DNA from 4 places in the Lelliottia jeotgali genome. Region 4 is predicted to be linked to each of the others. Evidence: predicted binding sites of a transcription regulator. Region 4 holds the regulator's gene; each other region holds the start of a gene.
The links. Region 4 encodes CRP, which controls carbon source genes, mostly activating them, when cyclic AMP is high. Its sites were predicted from a motif close to ATGTGANNNNNNTCACAT; they were not measured.
Positions count from the first base shown of each region.

Region 1: the regulator CRP is predicted to act here: its motif matches at 1,492-1,509, upstream of JBO43_RS19575 (PTS mannitol transporter subunit IICBA).
Region 2: the regulator CRP is predicted to act here: its motif matches at 2,009-2,026, upstream of hpt (hypoxanthine phosphoribosyltransferase).
Region 3: the regulator CRP is predicted to act here: its motif matches at 1,106-1,123, upstream of JBO43_RS08245 (glycine dehydrogenase).

Region 1 covers NZ_JAENMQ010000013.1:68,634-73,412, forward strand. Annotated here, with positions in the region: gene JBO43_RS19565 (HlyD family secretion protein) at 1-749, opposite strand, end outside; gene JBO43_RS19570 (DUF3302 domain-containing protein) at 752-1,108, opposite strand; gene JBO43_RS19575 (PTS mannitol transporter subunit IICBA) at 1,768-3,678, shown strand; gene mtlD (mannitol-1-phosphate 5-dehydrogenase) at 3,824-4,779, shown strand, end outside.
Region 2 covers NZ_JAENMQ010000002.1:69,652-74,430, forward strand. Annotated here, with positions in the region: gene JBO43_RS06785 (ABC transporter ATP-binding protein) at 1-361, opposite strand, end outside; gene can (carbonate dehydratase) at 469-1,131, shown strand; gene hpt (hypoxanthine phosphoribosyltransferase) at 1,345-1,881, opposite strand; gene JBO43_RS06800 (glucose/quinate/shikimate family membrane-bound PQQ-dependent dehydrogenase) at 2,086-4,476, shown strand; gene cueO (multicopper oxidase CueO) at 4,615-4,779, opposite strand, start outside.
Region 3 covers NZ_JAENMQ010000002.1:387,039-391,817, reverse strand. Annotated here, with positions in the region: gene cybC (cytochrome b562) at 199-585, shown strand; gene JBO43_RS08250 (Hok/Gef family protein) at 656-811, opposite strand; gene JBO43_RS08245 (glycine dehydrogenase) at 1,224-1,562, shown strand; gene JBO43_RS08240 (SFCGS family glycine-rich protein) at 1,574-1,936, shown strand; gene JBO43_RS08235 (DUF4312 family protein) at 1,939-2,238, shown strand; gene JBO43_RS08230 (DUF4311 domain-containing protein) at 2,261-3,037, shown strand; gene JBO43_RS08225 (EF_0833/AHA_3914 family membrane protein) at 3,051-3,692, shown strand; gene JBO43_RS08220 (EF_0837/AHA_3915 family putative deacetylase) at 3,735-4,779, shown strand, end outside.
Region 4 covers NZ_JAENMQ010000015.1:22,309-27,087, forward strand. Annotated here, with positions in the region: gene JBO43_RS20545 (phosphoribulokinase) at 1-379, shown strand, start outside; gene JBO43_RS20550 (OsmC family protein) at 519-923, opposite strand; gene crp (cAMP-activated global transcriptional regulator CRP) at 1,231-1,863, shown strand; gene JBO43_RS20560 (YccS/YhfK family putative transporter) at 1,922-4,009, shown strand; gene argD (bifunctional acetylornithine/succinyldiaminopimelate transaminase) at 4,063-4,779, opposite strand, start outside.

The DNA.
Region 1 (4,779 bases), on a different contig from region 4:
ATTACCGGACGCAGCGGCAGCGCGGCGGCATAGGTCCCTGGGCGAATCAGCACCTGGGTGACGTACCCGTCGCTCGGCGCACGAACAATCGTCTGATCGAGGTTGTATTTCGCCTCGGTCAACTGGGCCCGCAGGCTGACAATCTGCGACTGCTCGCCGTTGACCATACTGTCTAACTGGCTTTGAATTTGGCTCTGGTCGGCAACGGAGGCTTTCACCATCGCATCCTGCGCCAGATAGTTTTGCCGCGCGTTGTCGATGTCGCTTTCAGAGAACGGATTGACCCGAGCCTGGCTGCCTTTCAGGTAGCGCTGATAATCCTTATACAGACGGTCGCGCTCAGCCGAGACGCGGGTCGTGTTGGCCTGGGCTTCCGAAAGCTGGGCTTTCAGCACATCGATATTGTGCGTTGCCGTCACCAGGTCGGCCTGTAATCTGTCGACTCGGGCCTGATAACGCACCGGATCGAGTTTAAATAACACGTCGCCTTTTTTAATGAGCTGGTTATTTTTATCCGTGACTTCACTCACCACACCCGTGACCTGCGGCGTGATCGGAATAGAAATGACCGCTTTTTGCGCTGTAAAAGTATAAGGGTGGTTATAGTTCATTAATAAAATGAGTCCGGCGACGATAAATACACCACCCAACGCGGCAGTGGCGAGCGTCCACTGGTTCACCGGAATACGGAATATTTTAAAGATCGCCCACGCAAAGGCGACGTAGGTCAAAATGATTAACAGATCCATGATTAGCTCTCCGGCGTATTTTTATCTGCGGGGACGTGCTCCGCGGCCAGCCGGTTTTCCAGCTCGGCAACGCGTCTGGAGAGGGCATCGATATCGGGTTGTTGCGGGGGTTGTGCACCATGATTCTGCATCCCCCATCCGCGCTCTGGCTGGTACAACGTGGCCCAAATCCACAGGAACGGCCAGATGACATGGAGGGTGAACAGGCTGACCCAGCCTGCCGTATGGATGGCATCGGCATGGGGGTGATTACGCTTTTTGGCCATCAAATAGGGGATGTCATGAATCGCAATGATCCCGTAGAAAATGACAAGGAACACGAAAACTAATACGCCCAGCGCGAAATAGTTAAGGAACATATTTGCCTCACTAAAATAGCTTCAACTCTTTAAAAATATTAAATGGTAAGCAACCAAATTAACTTTCTTACTGCGCAAATCTTTTGCACATATAATTTAGAGCCGTGGAGTATTATTTTTAAAATAACTCCGTGCAAGTTTAATAGCGTGACAAAATATATCCTGACTAAGAATGTACTTAAGTTTACATTAGCAGATTAATCCTCATTACGCCTTTTCTCCATAACACTAAGGGATGACGATGACGTGAAAGGATGAGTTGCTGAGTTACAGCCTGGCTGAATTGACAAAACAGAAGTAGGCGACGATCACACCTGGAGAATTCTGCCTTCAAATTTATTGTGAAGACGATCACAAACAATCAACAAACCCACAAATGTTAAATGTGATACTCATCACATAAAGCGGTCAATCATGATGGATTTAGCCCCCCTGTATTTTTTTTACACACAACATTTGTGACGCAGATCACTTCAATTTTAGGCCCACCCCCTACATTTACGTGATTGAGATCACACAAAATTCCGCTGTCTGGACAGTTGAACGATTCAGTGCCAGATTTCACAGCATCAGAACAGGGCTCGGCTACCTCTGCCGCCGCGCATTAACAATAAACCTCGGGCCAAAAGCCTCAGCGTAAACAGAAGAAGGGGTGTTTTATGTCATCCGATATCAAGATCAAAGTGCAAAGCTTTGGTCGCTTCCTGAGCAACATGGTGATGCCAAATATCGGCGCGTTTATCGCGTGGGGTATCATCACTGCGTTATTTATTCCGACAGGGTGGTTGCCGAACGAAACGCTGGCGAAACTCGTCGGCCCAATGATTACCTATCTGCTGCCACTGCTCATCGGTTATACCGGTGGTCGTCTGGTTGGCGGCGATCGCGGCGGCGTGGTCGGTGCTATCACCACCATGGGCGTTATCGTCGGTGCGGATATGCCGATGTTCCTCGGCGCAATGATTGCCGGTCCATTAGGCGGCTGGGCAATTAAGAAATTTGACGTCTGGGTTGATGGCAAGATCAAATCCGGCTTCGAAATGCTGGTGAACAACTTCTCTGCTGGCATCATCGGTATGATCCTGGCGATTCTGGCGTTCATGGGTATCGGCCCTGCGGTTGAAGTGCTGTCAAAAGTGCTGGCCGCTGGCGTTAACTTCATGGTTATCCATGACATGCTGCCGCTGGCGTCTATCTTTGTTGAACCAGCGAAAATCCTGTTCCTCAACAACGCCATCAACCACGGTATCTTCTCACCGCTGGGCATTCAGCAGTCCCACGAGCTGGGCAAATCCATCTTCTTCCTGATTGAAGCTAACCCAGGTCCGGGTATGGGTGTTCTGCTGGCGTATATGTTCTTCGGTCGCGGCAGCGCTAAACAGTCTGCTGGCGGTGCGGCTATCATCCACTTCCTGGGTGGTATCCACGAAATTTACTTCCCATATGTTCTGATGAACCCACGTCTGATTCTGGCCGTTATCCTCGGCGGTATGACCGGTGTGTTCACCCTGAGCGTGCTGGGTGGCGGTCTGGTGTCTCCTGCATCTCCGGGTTCTATTCTGGCGGTTCTGGCAATGACGCCAAAAGGCGCATACTTCGCTAACATTGCTGCGATTTGTGCAGCCATGGCTGTCTCCTTCGTGGTTTCCGCGATTCTGCTGAAAACCAGCAAAGTGAAAGAAGAAGACGATATCGACGCGGCAACCCGTCGTATGCATGACATGAAAGCTGAATCCAAAGGTGCAGCAACGCCGCTGGCAGCGGGCGAAGTGTCTAACGACCTGAGCCACGTGCGCAAAATCATCGTTGCCTGTGATGCCGGTATGGGTTCAAGCGCAATGGGCGCTGGCGTGTTGCGTAAGAAAGTCCAGGATGCGGGTCTGACCCACATCTCCGTGACCAACAGCGCAATCAACAGCCTGCCACCGGATGTCGACCTGGTCATCACGCACCGCGATCTGACTGAACGTGCGATGCGTCAGGTTCCGCAGGCGCAGCATATTTCCCTGACTAACTTCCTCGACAGCGGCCTGTATTCTAGCCTGACCGAGCGTCTGGTAGCGGCGCAGCGCCACACCGACAACGAAGTAAAAGTCCGTGATAGCCTGAAAGACAGCTTTGATCCGAACGACAGCCACCTGTTCCGTCTGGGCGCTGAAAACATCTTCCTCGGTCGCACCGCGAGCCACAAAGAAGAAGCGATTCGCTTTGCCGGTGAGCAGCTGGTGAAAGGCGGTTACGTCGAGCCAGAATATGTGGATGCGATGCTGGAGCGTGAGAAATTGACCCCAACCTACCTGGGCGAATCTATCGCGGTTCCGCACGGTACGGTTGAAGCGAAAGATCGCGTGCTGAAAACCGGCGTGGTGTTCTGTCAGTATCCGGCAGGCGTGCGCTTCGGTGAAGAAGAAGACGACATCGCCCGCCTGGTGATTGGTATCGCCGCTCGCAACAATGAGCACATCCAGGTGATTACCAGCCTGACCAACGCTCTGGACGATGAGTCCGTGATTGAGCGTCTGTCTCAGACCACCAGCGTTGAAGAAGTGCTGGCGCTGCTGAACAAGTAACGTTCGTCCTCACCCCTGCCCTCTCCCCAGGAGAGAGCGTAAAATGGGGTACGGTCTATTCCCTCTCCCTTTGGGAGAGGGTTTGGGTGAGGGAAATGCCTCACCCCAGCCCTCTCGGGTCACAACATTGATGAAGGTTAATACTATGAAAGCATTACATTTTGGCGCAGGTAATATTGGTCGTGGTTTTATCGGCAAACTGCTGGCAGACGCGGGCATTACGCTGACATTCGCCGATGTGAATCAAGTGGTGCTCGATGCTCTGAATGCCCGTCATAGCTATCAGGTTCACGTCGTGGGAGAAAACGAGCTGGTTGAAACCGTTTCCGGCGTGAATGCGGTGAGTAGCATTGGCGACGACGTGGTTGATTTGATCGCCAGCGTCGATCTGGTGACCACCGCAGTGGGTCCGGTTGTGCTTGAGCGCATCGCCCCCGCCGTGGCGAAAGGCCTGGCAAAACGTAAGGCCCAGGGCATCACCACCCCGCTGAATATCATCGCCTGCGAAAACATGGTGCGCGGCACCACGCAGCTGAAAGGCCATGTCATGGCCGCTGTGGCTGACGAAGATAAAGCCTGGGTCGAAGAGCACGTGGGCTTCGTTGATTCCGCCGTGGACCGCATCGTTCCTCCGTCAGAATCCGCCACTAACGACCCGCTGGAAGTGACCGTTGAAACCTTCAGCGAGTGGATTGTCGATAAAACTCAGTTCAAAGGCCAACTGCCGAACATCCCAGGAATGGAATTAACCGATAACCTGATGGCATTTGTGGAACGCAAACTCTTCACGCTGAACACCGGGCATGCTATAACCGCGTACCTCGGAAAATTGGCCGGTCATCAGACCATTCGTGATGCGATTCTCGATGAGAAAATCCGCGCGGTGGTAAAAGGTGCTATGGAAGAGAGCGGCGCGGTCCTGATCAAACGCTACGGTTTTGATGCTGAGAAACATGCGGCATACATTCAAAAAATCCTCGGTCGTTTTGAAAACCCGTATCTGAAAGATGACGTTGAGCGCGTGGGACGCCAGCCGCTGCGTAAACTAAGCGCGGGCGATCGCCTGATCAAACCGCTGCTGGGCACGCTGGAATACGGTCT
Region 2 (4,779 bases), on a different contig from region 4:
GGTACTTTTCGCTGCGCTCGATGGCGTCCTGACGCTCAACGCCGTAATAACCGGCCTGGTTAACGACGATTTGCTGCACGGTTTCAAACGGGTTGAAGTTGAACTCCTGCGGCACCAGTCCCAGCTGACGCTTGGCGTTCACCACGTCTTTATCGAGGTCATAACCAAATACCGCGACGCTGCCGGAAGATTTATTCACCAGTGAACTGATGATGCCGATGGTGGTGGATTTCCCTGCGCCATTCGGCCCCAGCAGCGCGTAGAAATCCCCCGCTTCGACCTGCAGATCGATTCCACGCAGCGCCTGAACGCCGCCAGAATAGACTTTTTTAAGCTGCTTTAGCTCAAGTGCAATTGTCATGAATTAAACTTACCTATAGTTCTGACACACGTTGTGTGGTTTCAATAAAAGTCGAGTTACCCTATATTAGCGCAACGCTATTACTCGGTTACAGGTCGTTAACCTCTATGAATGACATAGATACACTCATCAGCAACAATGCACTATGGTCAAAAATGCTGGTAGAAGAGGATCCGGGATTTTTTGAGAAGCTGGCGAAAGCGCAGAATCCACGCTTTTTGTGGATTGGCTGCTCTGACAGCCGCGTCCCGGCAGAACGCCTGACAGGCCTTGATTCGGGTGAACTTTTTGTTCACCGTAACGTTGCCAACCTGGTCATTCACACCGATCTCAATTGTCTTTCCGTCGTACAGTACGCAGTCGACGTGCTGGAAGTGGAGCACATCATTATTTGCGGCCACTACGGCTGCGGTGGCGTGCAGGCGGCGGTCGAAAACCCGGAGCTAGGGCTAATCGATAACTGGCTGCTGCACATTCGCGATATCTGGTTCAAACATAGCTCACTGCTGGGCGAAATGCCGCAGGAGCGCCGCCTCGATACCCTCTGCGAGCTGAACGTGATGGAGCAGGTTTATAACCTGGGTCATTCCACGATTATGCAGTCGGCATGGAAGCGCGGGCAGAAAGTCTCGGTTCACGGCTGGGCGTACGGTATTCATGACGGATTACTGCGTAACCTGGAAGTGACCGCCACCAACCGCGAAACCCTGGAACAACGCTATCGTTCCGGCATTGCCAACCTGAAGCTCAAGCACGTTAACCATAAATAACCTGTAAAAAAGCCGGGTGGCGGCTTCGCCTTACCCGGCCTACGATTCACCGTTCACGCTTTTGTAGGCCCGGTAAGCGCAGCGCCACCGGGCGAAATTCCGCAGAAACATCAACATTGTACCGGGTAGTGGCTTCGCCTTACCCGGCCTTGTTGACCCTCTCCCTGTGGGAGAGAGTTGGGGTGAGGGCATCAGACCGCACCCACATCAGTCTTACTCGTCCAGCAGAACCACTTTTCCAACATACGGCAGATGGCGATAGCGCTGTGCGTAATCAATGCCGTAACCCACCACGAACTCATCCGGGATCGAGAAACCGACAAATTCAACCGGGACGTCCACTTCACGACGCGTCGGTTTATCCAGCAGGGTGCAAATCGCGAGGGATTTTGGTCCACGCAGGCTCAGGATCTCGCGCACTTTAGAAAGGGTGTTACCGGAATCGATAATGTCTTCTACGATTAACACGTCTTTGCCGCGAATGTCTTCGTCCAGGTCTTTCAGGATCTTGACATCACGGGTGGTCGACATCCCGCTGCCGTAGCTGGAGGCGGTCATGAAATCCACTTCATGGGACACCTGAACTTCACGGCACAGGTCTGCCATGAACATGAAAGAGCCGCGCAGCAGGCCTACCAGCACCATATCGCTGCCGCTGTCCTGATAACGTTCGGTGATTTGACGACCCAGTTCGGCGATACGCGCTTTGATCTCGGCTTCCGGGATCATCACTTCAACAGTATGTTTCATATTACTAACCGTATGATTTAAAACCAATCTATCACTGCGGATGTAGATACGTCCGGCAATGATTCACAAGTTCAGCAGTATACCAGCAAATGGATTCGCCTGGCGCATGAGTTACAAAAAGCTCATTTTGTGATTCCGATCACACTTGTTAATACCTATAATTAATTGCTATCAAATAATTAACAAACTACAGAGTACTTTTCTATGGCTGAAACAAAATCTCCACAGCCGCGTCTACTGGTAACGTTAACAGCCGCATTTGCCGCTTTCTGCGCGCTGTATCTGTTAGCCGGTGGCGTATGGCTGGTCGCGTTAGGCGGCTCCTGGTACTACCCGATTGCGGGCCTGGTCATGATAGGTGTGACCGTCCTGCTTTTGCGTCGTAAACGTTCCGCGCTGTGGCTTTACGCAGCATTACTGCTCGCAACGATGGTCTGGGGTGTCTGGGAGGTCGGCTTCGACTTCTGGGCGCTCACGCCGCGTAGCGACATCCTCGTCTTCTTCGGTATCTGGTTGATTCTGCCGTTCGTCTGGCGTCGCCTGCTGGTTCCGTCCAGCGGTGCCGTGAGCGCACTGGTCGTTGCCCTGCTCATCACGGGTGGCATTCTGACCTGGGCCGGGTTTAACGATCCGCAGGAAGTGAAAGGCACCCTCAGCGCTGATTCCACTCCTGCTGCCGCCATTTCTCAGGTGGCAGACGGTGACTGGCCGGCGTATGGCCGTAATCAGGAAGGACAACGCTACTCGCCGCTGAAGCAAATCAACGCCGATAACGTGAAAAACCTGAAAGAAGCCTGGACTTTCCGCACCGGCGATCTGAAGCAGCCGAACGATCCGGGTGAACTGACCAACGAAGTCACGCCGATCAAAGTGGGCGACATGCTTTACCTGTGTACTGCTCACCAGCGTCTGTTCGCGCTGGATGCGGCGACGGGTAAGGAGAAGTGGCACTTTGACCCGCAGCTGAACACCAATACCTCGTTCCAGCACGTGACCTGTCGCGGTGTCTCTTACCACGAAGCGCGCGCGGAAACGGCCTCCCCGGAAGTTGTGGCTGATTGTCCTCGCCGTATCATGCTGCCGGTGAACGATGGCCGTCTGTTTGCCATCAATGCCGAAACCGGCAAACTGTGCGAAACCTTTGCCAACAAAGGTATCCTCAATCTGCAGACCAACATGCCGGATACCACGCCGGGCCTGTATGAGCCGACGTCTCCGCCGATCATCACCGATAAAACCATCGTCATTGCCGGCTCAGTCACGGATAACTTCTCTACCCGTGAAACCTCTGGCGTGATTCGCGGTTTCGACGTGAATACCGGGAAACTGCTGTGGGCCTTCGATCCGGGCGCGAAAGATCCCAATGCGATCCCGTCGGATGAACATACCTTTACCTTTAACTCTCCTAACTCCTGGGCACCGGCGGCGTATGACGCGAAGCTGGATCTGGTCTATCTGCCGATGGGCGTGACCACGCCAGATATCTGGGGCGGAAACCGTACGCCAGAGCAGGAACGCTACGCCAGCGCGATTGTGGCGCTGAACGCCACGACCGGGAAACTGGCCTGGAGCTATCAAACCGTTCACCACGATCTGTGGGATATGGATATGCCGTCCCAGCCGACGCTGGCCGACATTACCGTCGACGGTAAAACGGTTCCGGTGATTTACGCTCCGGCGAAAACCGGCAACATCTTCGTACTGGACAGGACCAACGGCAAACTGGTGGTTCCGGCTCCAGAAAAACCAGTACCGCAGGGTGCGGCGAAAGGCGACTACGTTTCAAAAACGCAGCCATTCTCTGACCTGAGCTTCCGTCCGAAGAAAGATCTGACCGGCGCGGACATGTGGGGCGCCACGATGTTCGACCAGCTGGTGTGCCGCGTGATGTTCCATCAGCTGCGCTATGAAGGCATCTTCACACCGCCGTCTGAGCAAGGCACGTTGGTCTTCCCAGGGAACCTGGGGATGTTTGAGTGGGGCGGTATCTCAGTCGATCCAAACCGTCAGGTAGCGATTGCTAACCCGATGGCATTGCCGTTTGTCTCGAAGCTGATCCCACGCGGTCCTGGTAACCCGATGGAGCAGCCGAAAGATGCGAAAGGCAGCGGTACCGAAGCCGGTATTCAGCCGCAGTACGGCGTGCCGTTTGGCGTGACGCTGAACCCGTTCCTTTCTCCGTTTGGCCTGCCGTGTAAACAGCCTGCCTGGGGTTATATCTCCGCGCTGGATCTGAAAACCAATCAGGTCGTATGGAAAAAACGTATTGGCACACCGCAGGACAGCATGCCGTTCCCGATGCCGGTTCCGGTGCCGTTCAATATGGGGATGCCGATGCTCGGCGGCCCGATCTCTACCGCTGGTAACGTCCTGTTCATCGCCGCAACCGCAGATAACTATCTGCGTGCGTATAACATGACCAACGGTGAGAAACTGTGGCAAGGCCGTCTGCCAGCAGGCGGACAGGCCACACCGATGACCTACGAAGTGAATGGCAAGCAGTACGTTGTCATTTCAGCGGGTGGTCACGGCTCGTTTGGCACCAAGATGGGCGATTATATTGTCGCGTATGCGTTGCCGGATGATGTGAAGTAATTTTCCCCCTCACCCTAGCCCTCTCCCTCAAGGGAGAGGGGACCGTTCAGTGCGTTCTTCCTGAAGAGTGATAATCTGCCCGGTTTTCCCCTCTCCCTGTGGGAGAGGGTCGGGGTGAGGGCATCAAACCGCACGAATTTACACCGTAAAGCCGAGCATCATCCCCGTATCTTCATGCTCCAGCAGATGACAGTGCGCCATATAGGCAAACTCCTTCGGCGCATCATGTTCGAACTTCACCAGCACTTCGCTGACGCCACCTTCCACTCGCACCGTATCTTTCCAGCCCTTACGATGGGCCGC
Region 3 (4,779 bases), on a different contig from region 4:
TGCAGGTGCGTTGGCTGCGCGTGCTCACCCCAGTCACTTACTTTAGTAAGCTCCTGAGGACTCGCGCACTTGCCGCGTGACTCGGCCAGTGGCCTCGCCCTTCGGGGCCAGCGCATGCGCTGTTCAAAACGCTGTGCGTTTTGTCCTGCAACTCGAATTATTTGGGTATTCTTTTCATAATAAAAAAGGAAGTGAGCAATGTATAAAAGCCTGTTAGCCGTCGTCGTCGCTTCAACCCTGGTCATGAGTTCGGCTGCGTTTTCCGCCGATCTTGAAGACAATATGGATACCCTCAGCGCCAATCTGAAAGTGGTGCAAAAAACCGATAATGCGACGGAAATGAAAGACGCATTAACCAAAATGCGTGCCGCCGCGCTCGATGCGCAAAAAGCGACGCCGCCGAAGCTGGAAAACGCGGCGCCAGACAGCGCGGAGATGAAAGATTTCCGTCACGGTTTTGACGTGCTGGTCGGGCAGATCGACGGTGCGCTGAAGCTCGCCAACGAAGGCAAGGTCAAAGAAGCGCAGGCCGCTGCTGACGGCTTCGTCACCACGCGCAACGAGTATCACAAAAAGTATCGTTAAATGGGTGCCTGAGCTGTACGCCTGGTCTCGTGATGCGGAGGCATACTCCCTGCCTCCGCGTGTTAGCTCCTTACTTCCCGGAGCGGCAGTCCATCCGCGCAACTAACTCCAGCGAACCCTGACGAAAACGGAGCTCGCAAAGCGTTTTGCGGTTTACCAGAGATAAGATGATTAGTGTCAAAGCAATAATCATCAGAGCCCTGATAATCGGTTTCTGCTGCTTCATGGATGCCTCCTTGGCAGCGGGTAAGGCATTACTTCACGTGTCTAGACGTGTTGTTTCAGCCCCGACCCTGATTTAAATTCAGGTAGGGGCTTTCCACTTTCCGTCCCATGCATGAGACAGTTAGTCTCAAGCACCCACGCGCACTCTATCGAATCCCCATAAGAAAACCTTATCCACGTCACATTTCTACGAGCCCACTCGTAAACTTTTTCGTTCTCGTTCCCGCCGTTTGACCCTCGAATAGCGTGATATTCATCACGTGAATCCAGCTGATAATTCATATTTACCGCAATTATGTGGCACAGATCACTGGTGCCGCTTTCCTTTCCACTTCGAAGTGGAAAACAACTCGCTACAAACATTTCACAGCCAGCGTTAGTTTGAACCCAGAGCCATTAACGGGGTAAGACGAGTGATTAACGGAGCGGTAATGAACGACGTTGGGGAACAGGCAGCGCAAACGCAAAAGCTCGCCGACACCATGCTGGAGCAGGTTTTCACCCTGCTTGCCCATAACAACATCATTCCCAATGACGTCCAGGTGCAAATGCTGACTTCACACGTTCGTGCGATGGCGCACCGGTCTGTGACCGGCGAGCCGCTGCCGGAGGTAGAAGCCGACCTGTTTGACGAAATTTCTGCAGATTCAATGCGACTTGCCCGCGAAGTGGTGGCGCAGTTCGGCAATCTTCCTGATGAAGAAGCCTGGCTGCTCTCCGTTCACTTCGAAGTCGCGAAAGACAACCTTTAAGGAGCAATACCATGGAACAAATTACTGTAGTCATCGGCGATCGTCTGGGCAAAGGCCAGAAAGTGGCCCTCGGCGTTGAAAAAGCGGGCGGTCGTGCGGTTGTCGTGCCGGGTGTCGCGGCGGATATGAAACTGGGCGACGTGATGAAAGCGGAAAACGCTACTTTCGGCATCTCTTTCTGCGGGAGCGGCGGCGCTGGCGCTATCACCGCGCAGACCAAATATGGCTACAAAGCCAAATACGGCATGCGTTCAGTGGAAGAGGGTGTTACCGCCATCAACGAAGGCTGCAACGTGCTGGGCTTTGGCTTTATGGATAAAGAAGAGCTGGGCGAACGTCTGGTGCAGGCGTGGCAGAAGAAGCACGGCGCATAAGCATGAAAGAACAATTCACCACCACGGTGAGAGTGAAAGGCAAAGGCGAGATGAAATCCCGCGCCTTTGCCGACGCACTAAACCATGTACAGGCGACGGTGATGAAAGCCTCGCCGCATATCTTACTGCGTATTGAGCCACAGGATGTGCAGGTTGTTCAGGCGCAAGAAGCGGTGCGTAAGGAAGCTTTTCTGTACTTCTTTTTGCGCCGGGAAAGACGCACTTACAGCGTGGAGCTGGATGTGACCGTCAACGTGACTGCCATCAATCTCGACAAGGTGGACTTTGTCACGCAACGCTGATTCTTACTAATAGGGCAGACTAATGTTCCTGATAATTTTAATAAAATCGCTCATCATCGGCGGCCTGGTTGGCGTCGGCGTGGGCGCCGGAGCGGCACGCATGTTTCATGCGCCTACCACACAAGGTATGGGCGCGTTTCGTACGTTGGGGGAACTGAACTCCTGTGAAGGGGACCCGGCGTCTCACTTCTCCTTTGGTCTGGGGTTCTTCTTTAACGCCTGGGCATCGTCAGTGGCTGCGGGGGCATTCACTCAGGACGTTGACCATCGCATCATCCCTAACTGGGGTGCGGCGGCGCTGATGCTGAAAAACCGCAACGTCGGTGAAACCCTGCACGACCCGCGCAAAATGGCGATTGCCTGCGGCATCATCGGCATGTTCGTGGTCACCTTCCTTAACCTCACCGCCTCGTCCGTTCCGGCAGCCCTTCAGGTTACTGCTGTGAAGGTGCTGGTTCCGGCAGCCAACCTGCTGGTCAATACCGTAATGCCGGTAATTTTCTGGCTGGCGGCCATTGATGCGGGCAAAAAATCGGGTTTCTGGGCAACCGTGTTTGGCGGCGCAGCGCAGCTGATCATGGGTAACGCCGTACCGGGTCTGGTGCTGGGTATTCTGATCGGTAAAGGCGTCGAAGAGAGCGGCTGGAACCACGTCACCAAAGTGATGATGGTGGCTATCGTTCTGCTGTTCGTCCTGAGCGGATTCTTCCGTGGCTTCGACATGAAGATGATCGAATCCTTCCATCTGACCGTGCCGAACTGGCTCGATCTGATCCACAGCTCGCTCAGCGGCAAATAACAGGAGCCTCTAAATGGAACAGAATAAAGGTTTTTGGTATGCCGACTGGTCGTTCCCGATCTTCGTTGGCCTGCTCTCCTCCGGCGTCTTCGCCGGGACGCACATGTACTACCTGTACGGCATCGGCGCGTTTAACGAAGTGGCCTTCGTGGCGATGTTGAAAGCAGGCATCGACACCGGCGTGTACGGCGCGGTGGCGGCGTTCGGCGCAAGCTTCCTGTTCGCCCGTATCATCGAAGGTTCCCTGGTGGGGATTCTGGATATCGGCGGCGCGATTCAGACCGGCGTCGGCCTCGGCGTTCCGGCGCTGCTGCTGGGCGCGGGGATCATGTTCCCGGTGACCAACTTCATCGCCTCGCTGGCGACCGGCCTGGTGATTGGTCTGGCGATTGGTTACGTCATCATTCTGGCGCGTAAATTCACCATCAATCAGAGCAACTCCACCTACGGGGCTGACGTGATGATGGGCGCGGGTAACGCCTCTGGCCGCTTCCTCGGGCCGTTGATTATCCTCAGCGCCATGACCGCCTCCATTCCGATTGGTATCGGCTCCCTGGTCGGCGCGCTGCTGTTCTACCTCTGGCAGAAGCCGATTACCGGCGGCGCGATCCTCGGCGCCATGATTTTAGGCTCGCTGTTCCCGGTAGCCCTTTAACACCCACGGGCGCTCAGGCGCCCGTCCTTTCAGGAGATACGCATGTTTGATTTACTCCTGCGCCGTGCGCGCCTCACCGACGATACCCTGACCGATATCGCCATCCAGGACGGTAAAATCGCAGCGCTGGGCGAGATTTCCACTCCCGCACACAAAACCATCGAGCTGAACGGCGAAGTGTTCGTCAGCGCCGGCTGGATTGATTCCCACGTTCATTGCTACCCGAATTCCCCGATCTACCACGATGAGCCCGACAGCGTCGGCATCGCCACGGGCGTGACCTCGGTGGTGGATGCAGGCAGCACCGGTGCGGATGACGTGGACGACTTCTACGACATCACCCGCAAAGCGTCTACGGACGTTTTTGCCCTGCTGAACATCTCCCGCGTCGGGCTGATCGCCCAGAACGAACTGGCGAACATGGCTAATATCGACGCTGATGCGGTGAAACAGGCCGTTGCACGCCACCCGGATTTCATCGTTGGCCTGAAAGCGCGCATGAGCAGCAGCGTGGTGGGCGAAAACGGCATCACGCCGCTGGAACGCGCGAAAGCGATTCAGAAAGAGAACGGCGATCTGCCGCTGATGGTCCACATCGGCAATAACCCGCCGAATCTCGATGAGATCGCTGATTTGCTCAGCTCCGGCGACATCATCACCCACTGCTACAACGGCAAACCGAACCGTATTCTGACGCCAGAAGGCGAGCTGCGCGCTTCCGTCACCCGTGCGCTGAAGCGCGGCGTGCGTCTGGACGTCGGCCACGGTACCGCGAGCTTTAGCTTTGAAGTGGCGAAACGCGCCATCGCGATGGGCATTCTGCCGCACACCATCAGCTCGGACATCTACTGCCGCAACCGCATCAACGGTCCGGTGGGCAGTCTGGCCAGCGTGATGTCGAAATTCCTCGCCATTGGCATGTCGCTCCCGCAGGTGATCGAGTGTGTCACCGCCAACGCCGCCGATGGCCTGCGTCTGGCCCATAAAGGCCGCCTTCAGCCGGGTCTGGACGCCGACCTGACGCTGTTCACCGTCAAACGCCAGCCAACGCTGCTGGTGGATGCGGAAAACGACAGCCTGCAGGCTG
Region 4 (4,779 bases):
GCTGACCCGCGACATGAGCGAGCGCGGCCATTCGCGCGAAGCGGTGATGGATTCGGTAGTGCGTTCGATGGAAGATTACATTAACTTCCTGACGCCGCAGTTTTCCCGCACTCATATCAACTTCCAGCGCGTTCCCACAGTGGACACGTCCAACCCGTTTGCGGCAAAAACGATCCCTTCGCTGGACGAGAGTTTTGTGGTGATCCACTTCCGCAATCTGGACGATATTGATTATCCGTGGCTGCTGGCGATGCTGCAGGGCTCGTTTATCTCGCACATCAATACGCTGGTGGTGCCGGGTGGCAAAATGGGGCTGGCGATGGAATTGATCATGATGCCGCTGGTGCAACGGCTGATGGAAGGCAAGAAGATCGCCTAAGGTCTGTTGCCGGATGGCGCTGCGCTTATCCGGCCTACATTCAGGCTTTTGTAGGCCCGGTAAGCGTCGCGCCATCGGGCAAAATACCGCAGATGTTGCCTTTGTAGGACGGGTTAGCGAATCGCCACCCGCCAACGAATCAGGCGTCAATCACTTCATACGAATGCGTAATCTTTACCGCTTTTTCCAGCATCAACGCCACAGAGCAGTACTTCTCCGCAGACAAATCTACCGCGCGGGACACCGCGGCATCCTTCAGCTCTTTACCGGTGACGATAAAATGCAAATTGATGTGCGTAAACAGACGTGGCGCTTCCTCACGACGTTCTGACGTCAGTTTCACTTCGCAGTCGGTCACATCGTGACGGCCTTTTTGCAGAATCGACACCACGTCGATCGCACTACATCCGCCAGCGGCCATCAGCACCACTTCCATCGGGCTTGGCGCTTTATCTCCGGAGTTACCGTCCATCAAAATCTGGTGCCCTGAAGCGGATTCGCCAAGGAACGTTAAACCTTCAACCCATTTCACACGCGCTTGCATTTTCATTAACTCCAAAGTTGCATTTTTCAGAACAGATTACGCGTGCGTTACAATTCTCGCAACGGAAGGCGACCTGCATCATGCTGAAGCGAGACACCAGGAGACACGCGGCTAAAGCTATGCTAAAACAGTCTCGATGCTACAGTAATACATTGACGTTACACATGTATGCAGAGGACATCAAACTTTACTGGCTGCAAACATTGTGACAGCCAACTTCCCAGGTACGGGTAAGAATTCGATTGCAACCCCAGAGTCAGGATGCGATTTTGACTCTGAGACAGCTTATAACAGAGGATAACAGCGCATGGTGCTTGGCAAACCGCAAACAGACCCGACTCTCGAATGGTTCTTGTCTCATTGCCACATTCATAAGTACCCATCGAAGAGCACGCTGATTCACCAGGGTGAAAAAGCGGAAACGTTGTATTACATCGTCAAAGGCTCGGTGGCAGTGCTGATCAAAGATGAAGAAGGGAAAGAGATGATCCTTTCTTATCTGAACCAGGGCGATTTCATCGGTGAACTGGGCCTGTTTGAAGAAGGCCAGGAACGTAGCGCCTGGGTGCGCGCAAAATCCGCATGTGAAGTCGCTGAGATCTCCTACAAGAAATTCCGCCAGCTGATCCAGGTCAACCCGGACATCCTGATGCGTCTTTCTTCGCAGATGGCTCGCCGCCTGCAGGTCACTTCCGAGAAAGTGGGCAACCTCGCTTTCCTCGACGTTACTGGCCGCATCGCGCAGACACTGCTGAACCTGGCGAAACAACCTGACGCCATGACCCACCCGGACGGTATGCAAATTAAAATTACCCGTCAGGAAATTGGTCAGATCGTCGGCTGTTCTCGTGAGACCGTTGGCCGTATCCTGAAAATGCTGGAAGATCAAAACCTGATCTCCGCCCACGGTAAAACAATCGTGGTTTACGGAACGCGTTAATTCCGGAAAAAACGGCGTGCCATCGCAAGGTGTCACGCCGTTTTTGTCTCTGACGATTATGTGGCGCAGGCTGATTTATCACCCGGAAGTTAACTACGCACTACGTCAAACCCTGGTGTTATGTCTTCCCGTGGCCATTGGTTTAGTCCTGGGCCATCTGCAACAGGGGCTGCTTTTTTCTCTTGTTCCTGCCTGCTGCAACATTGCCGGTCTGGATACTCCCCACAAACGTTTTTTCAAACGCCTGATTATCGGCGGCTGCCTGTTTGCCGGGTGTAGCCTCGCCGTACAGCTGCTGCTGGCCCGCGATATCCCGCTGCCTTTAATCCTGACCGTGCTGGCGATGACGCTGGGCGTCACGGCGGAGATCAGCGCACTTCACGCCCGCCTGCTGCCCGCTTCACTGATTGCAGCGATATTCACGCTGAGCCTCGCCGGGAATATGCCCGTCTGGGAGCCGCTGCTGATCTACGCCGCCGGCACGCTGTGGTACGGGCTTTTTAACTGGTTTTGGTTCTGGATGTGGCGGGAACAGCCGCTGCGAGAATCCCTGAGCCTGCTGTACGTTCAGCTCGCCGATTATTGCGAAGCGAAATACACCCTGCTGACCCAGCACGCAGACCCGGAAAAATCATTGCCGCCGCTGCTGTCGCGCCAGCAAAAAGTGGTCGATTTAATCAGCCAGTGTTACCAACAACTGCACATGCTGGCGGCCAATAAAAATCATGAATACAAACGCCTGCTGCGTACCTTCCAGGTCGGGCTGGATCTGCAGGAACATATCTCAGTCAGCTTGCATCATCCGCAGGAGGTGCAAAAACTGGTAGAGCGCAGCCACGCCGAAGCAGTGCTGCGCTGGAATGCCCAGACGGTCGCGACTCGCCTGCGCGTGTTGGCGGACGATATTCTTTATCACCGCTACCCGACCCGCTTTACGATGGATAAACAGCTGGGTGCGCTGGAGAAAATTGCGCGCCAGCACCCGGATAACCCGGTCGGACAGTTTTGCGCCTGGCATTTCAGCCGTATCGCGCGGGTGTTGAGAACTCAGCGTCCGCTCTATGCACGTGACCTGATGGCCGATAAGCAAAAACGGCTGCCGCTGTTGCCTGCACTCAAAAGCTATCTGTCGCTGAAATCCGCCGCTCTGCGCAATGCCGCGCGCATCAGCGTGATGCTCAGCGCGGCCAGCCTGATGGGCGTGGCGCTGCACTTACCCAAACCCTACTGGATTTTAATGACCGTGCTGTTTGTCACTCAGAACGGATATGGCGCCACGCGGGTGCGCATTCTGCATCGGGCACTCGGCACGTTCGCGGGTTTGGTGATTGCTGGGGTGACGCTGCACTTCCACGTACCCGATGGCTACACCCTGCTGGGGATGCTGGTGATCACTCTGGTGGGGTATTTGATTATCCGTAAAAACTACGGCTGGGCGATGGTCGGGTTTACGGTGACGGCAGTGTATACCCTGCAACTGCTGACCCTGAACGGCGAGCAGTATATTGTCGCGCGGCTGGTCGATACGCTGATTGGCTGTCTGATTGCCTTTGGCGGGATGGTCTGGCTGTGGCCACAGTGGCAAAGCGGACTGTTACGCCAGAACGCCCATGACGCGCTCGAAGCCGATCAGCAGGCGATTCGGCTGATCCTGAGCGACGATCCTAAAGCATCGCCGCTGGCCTATCAGCGCATGAAGGTCAACCAGGCACACAACGCGCTGTTTAACTCCCTCAACCAGGCGATGCAGGAGCCGGGCTTTAATTCTCACTATCTGGCGGATATGAAGCTGTGGGTCACGCACAGCCAGTTTATCGTCGAGCATATCAACGCGATGACCACCCTGGCGCGCGAGCACACAATGCTGACACCGGATCTGGCGCAGCGCTATTTGCAGTCGTGTGAAATTGCCTTGCAGCGTTGCCAGCAGCGTCTGGAGTACGACGCGCCGGGAGAATCGGGGGATTCAAATATTCTTGAAGCGCCAGAGACGTTAACACACGGTCCGATGAGCACTCTGGAGCAGCATTTGCAGCGGGTATTGGGGCATTTGAACACCATGCACACCATTTCGTCGGTGGCATGGCGTCAGCGTCCGCATCACGGGGTTTGGTTGACGCGGATTTTGCGACGCAAAGAATCGTGATGGTTTACGCCCCGTAGGCCGGGTAAGGCGAAGCCGCCACCCGGCAATTTCCACTATCCCTGAACGATCTTCTTCACCGCACTGGCAAAGCGATGCATGCCGTCGTCGATATCCTGCCCATCAATCACCAGCGACGGCGCAAAGCGCATCACATCTGGCCCCGCATTAAGCACCATCACGCCTTCGTGCGCAGCGGCGTGGAGGAAATCACGCGCGCGGCCTTTGTACTGCGGCTTCAGTTCAGCCCCGACTAAAAGACCCATGCCGCGAATATCGCTGAACACGTCATATTGTGCGTCAATCTGCTGGAGATGCTGCACAAACTGCTCGCGCTTCGCATTCACACCGTTCAGCACTTCCGGCGTATTGATAATATCAAACGCCGCCCCGGCGATAGCGCACGCCAGCGGGTTGCCGCCGTAGGTGGAACCGTGCGAACCGACGTGGAAGGCCGACGCGATCTCCAGCGTGGTCAACACCGCGCTAACCGGGAAGCCGCCGCCGAGCGCTTTGGCGCTGGTGAGAATATCCGGTGTCACGCCGTAGTGCATGTAGGCGAACAGATCGCCGGTACGCCCCATGCCGCTTTGCACTTCATCAAACACCAGCAGCGCCTGATGTTCATCGCACAGTTCGCGCAGCCCTTTCAGGAACTCCGGCGTTGCGGCCATCACGCCGCCCTCGCCCTGGATTGGCTCAACCACCACTGCGCAGGTGTGATCGTCCATCACCGCTTTCACGGCGTGCAGATCGTTAAACGGCACATGGAT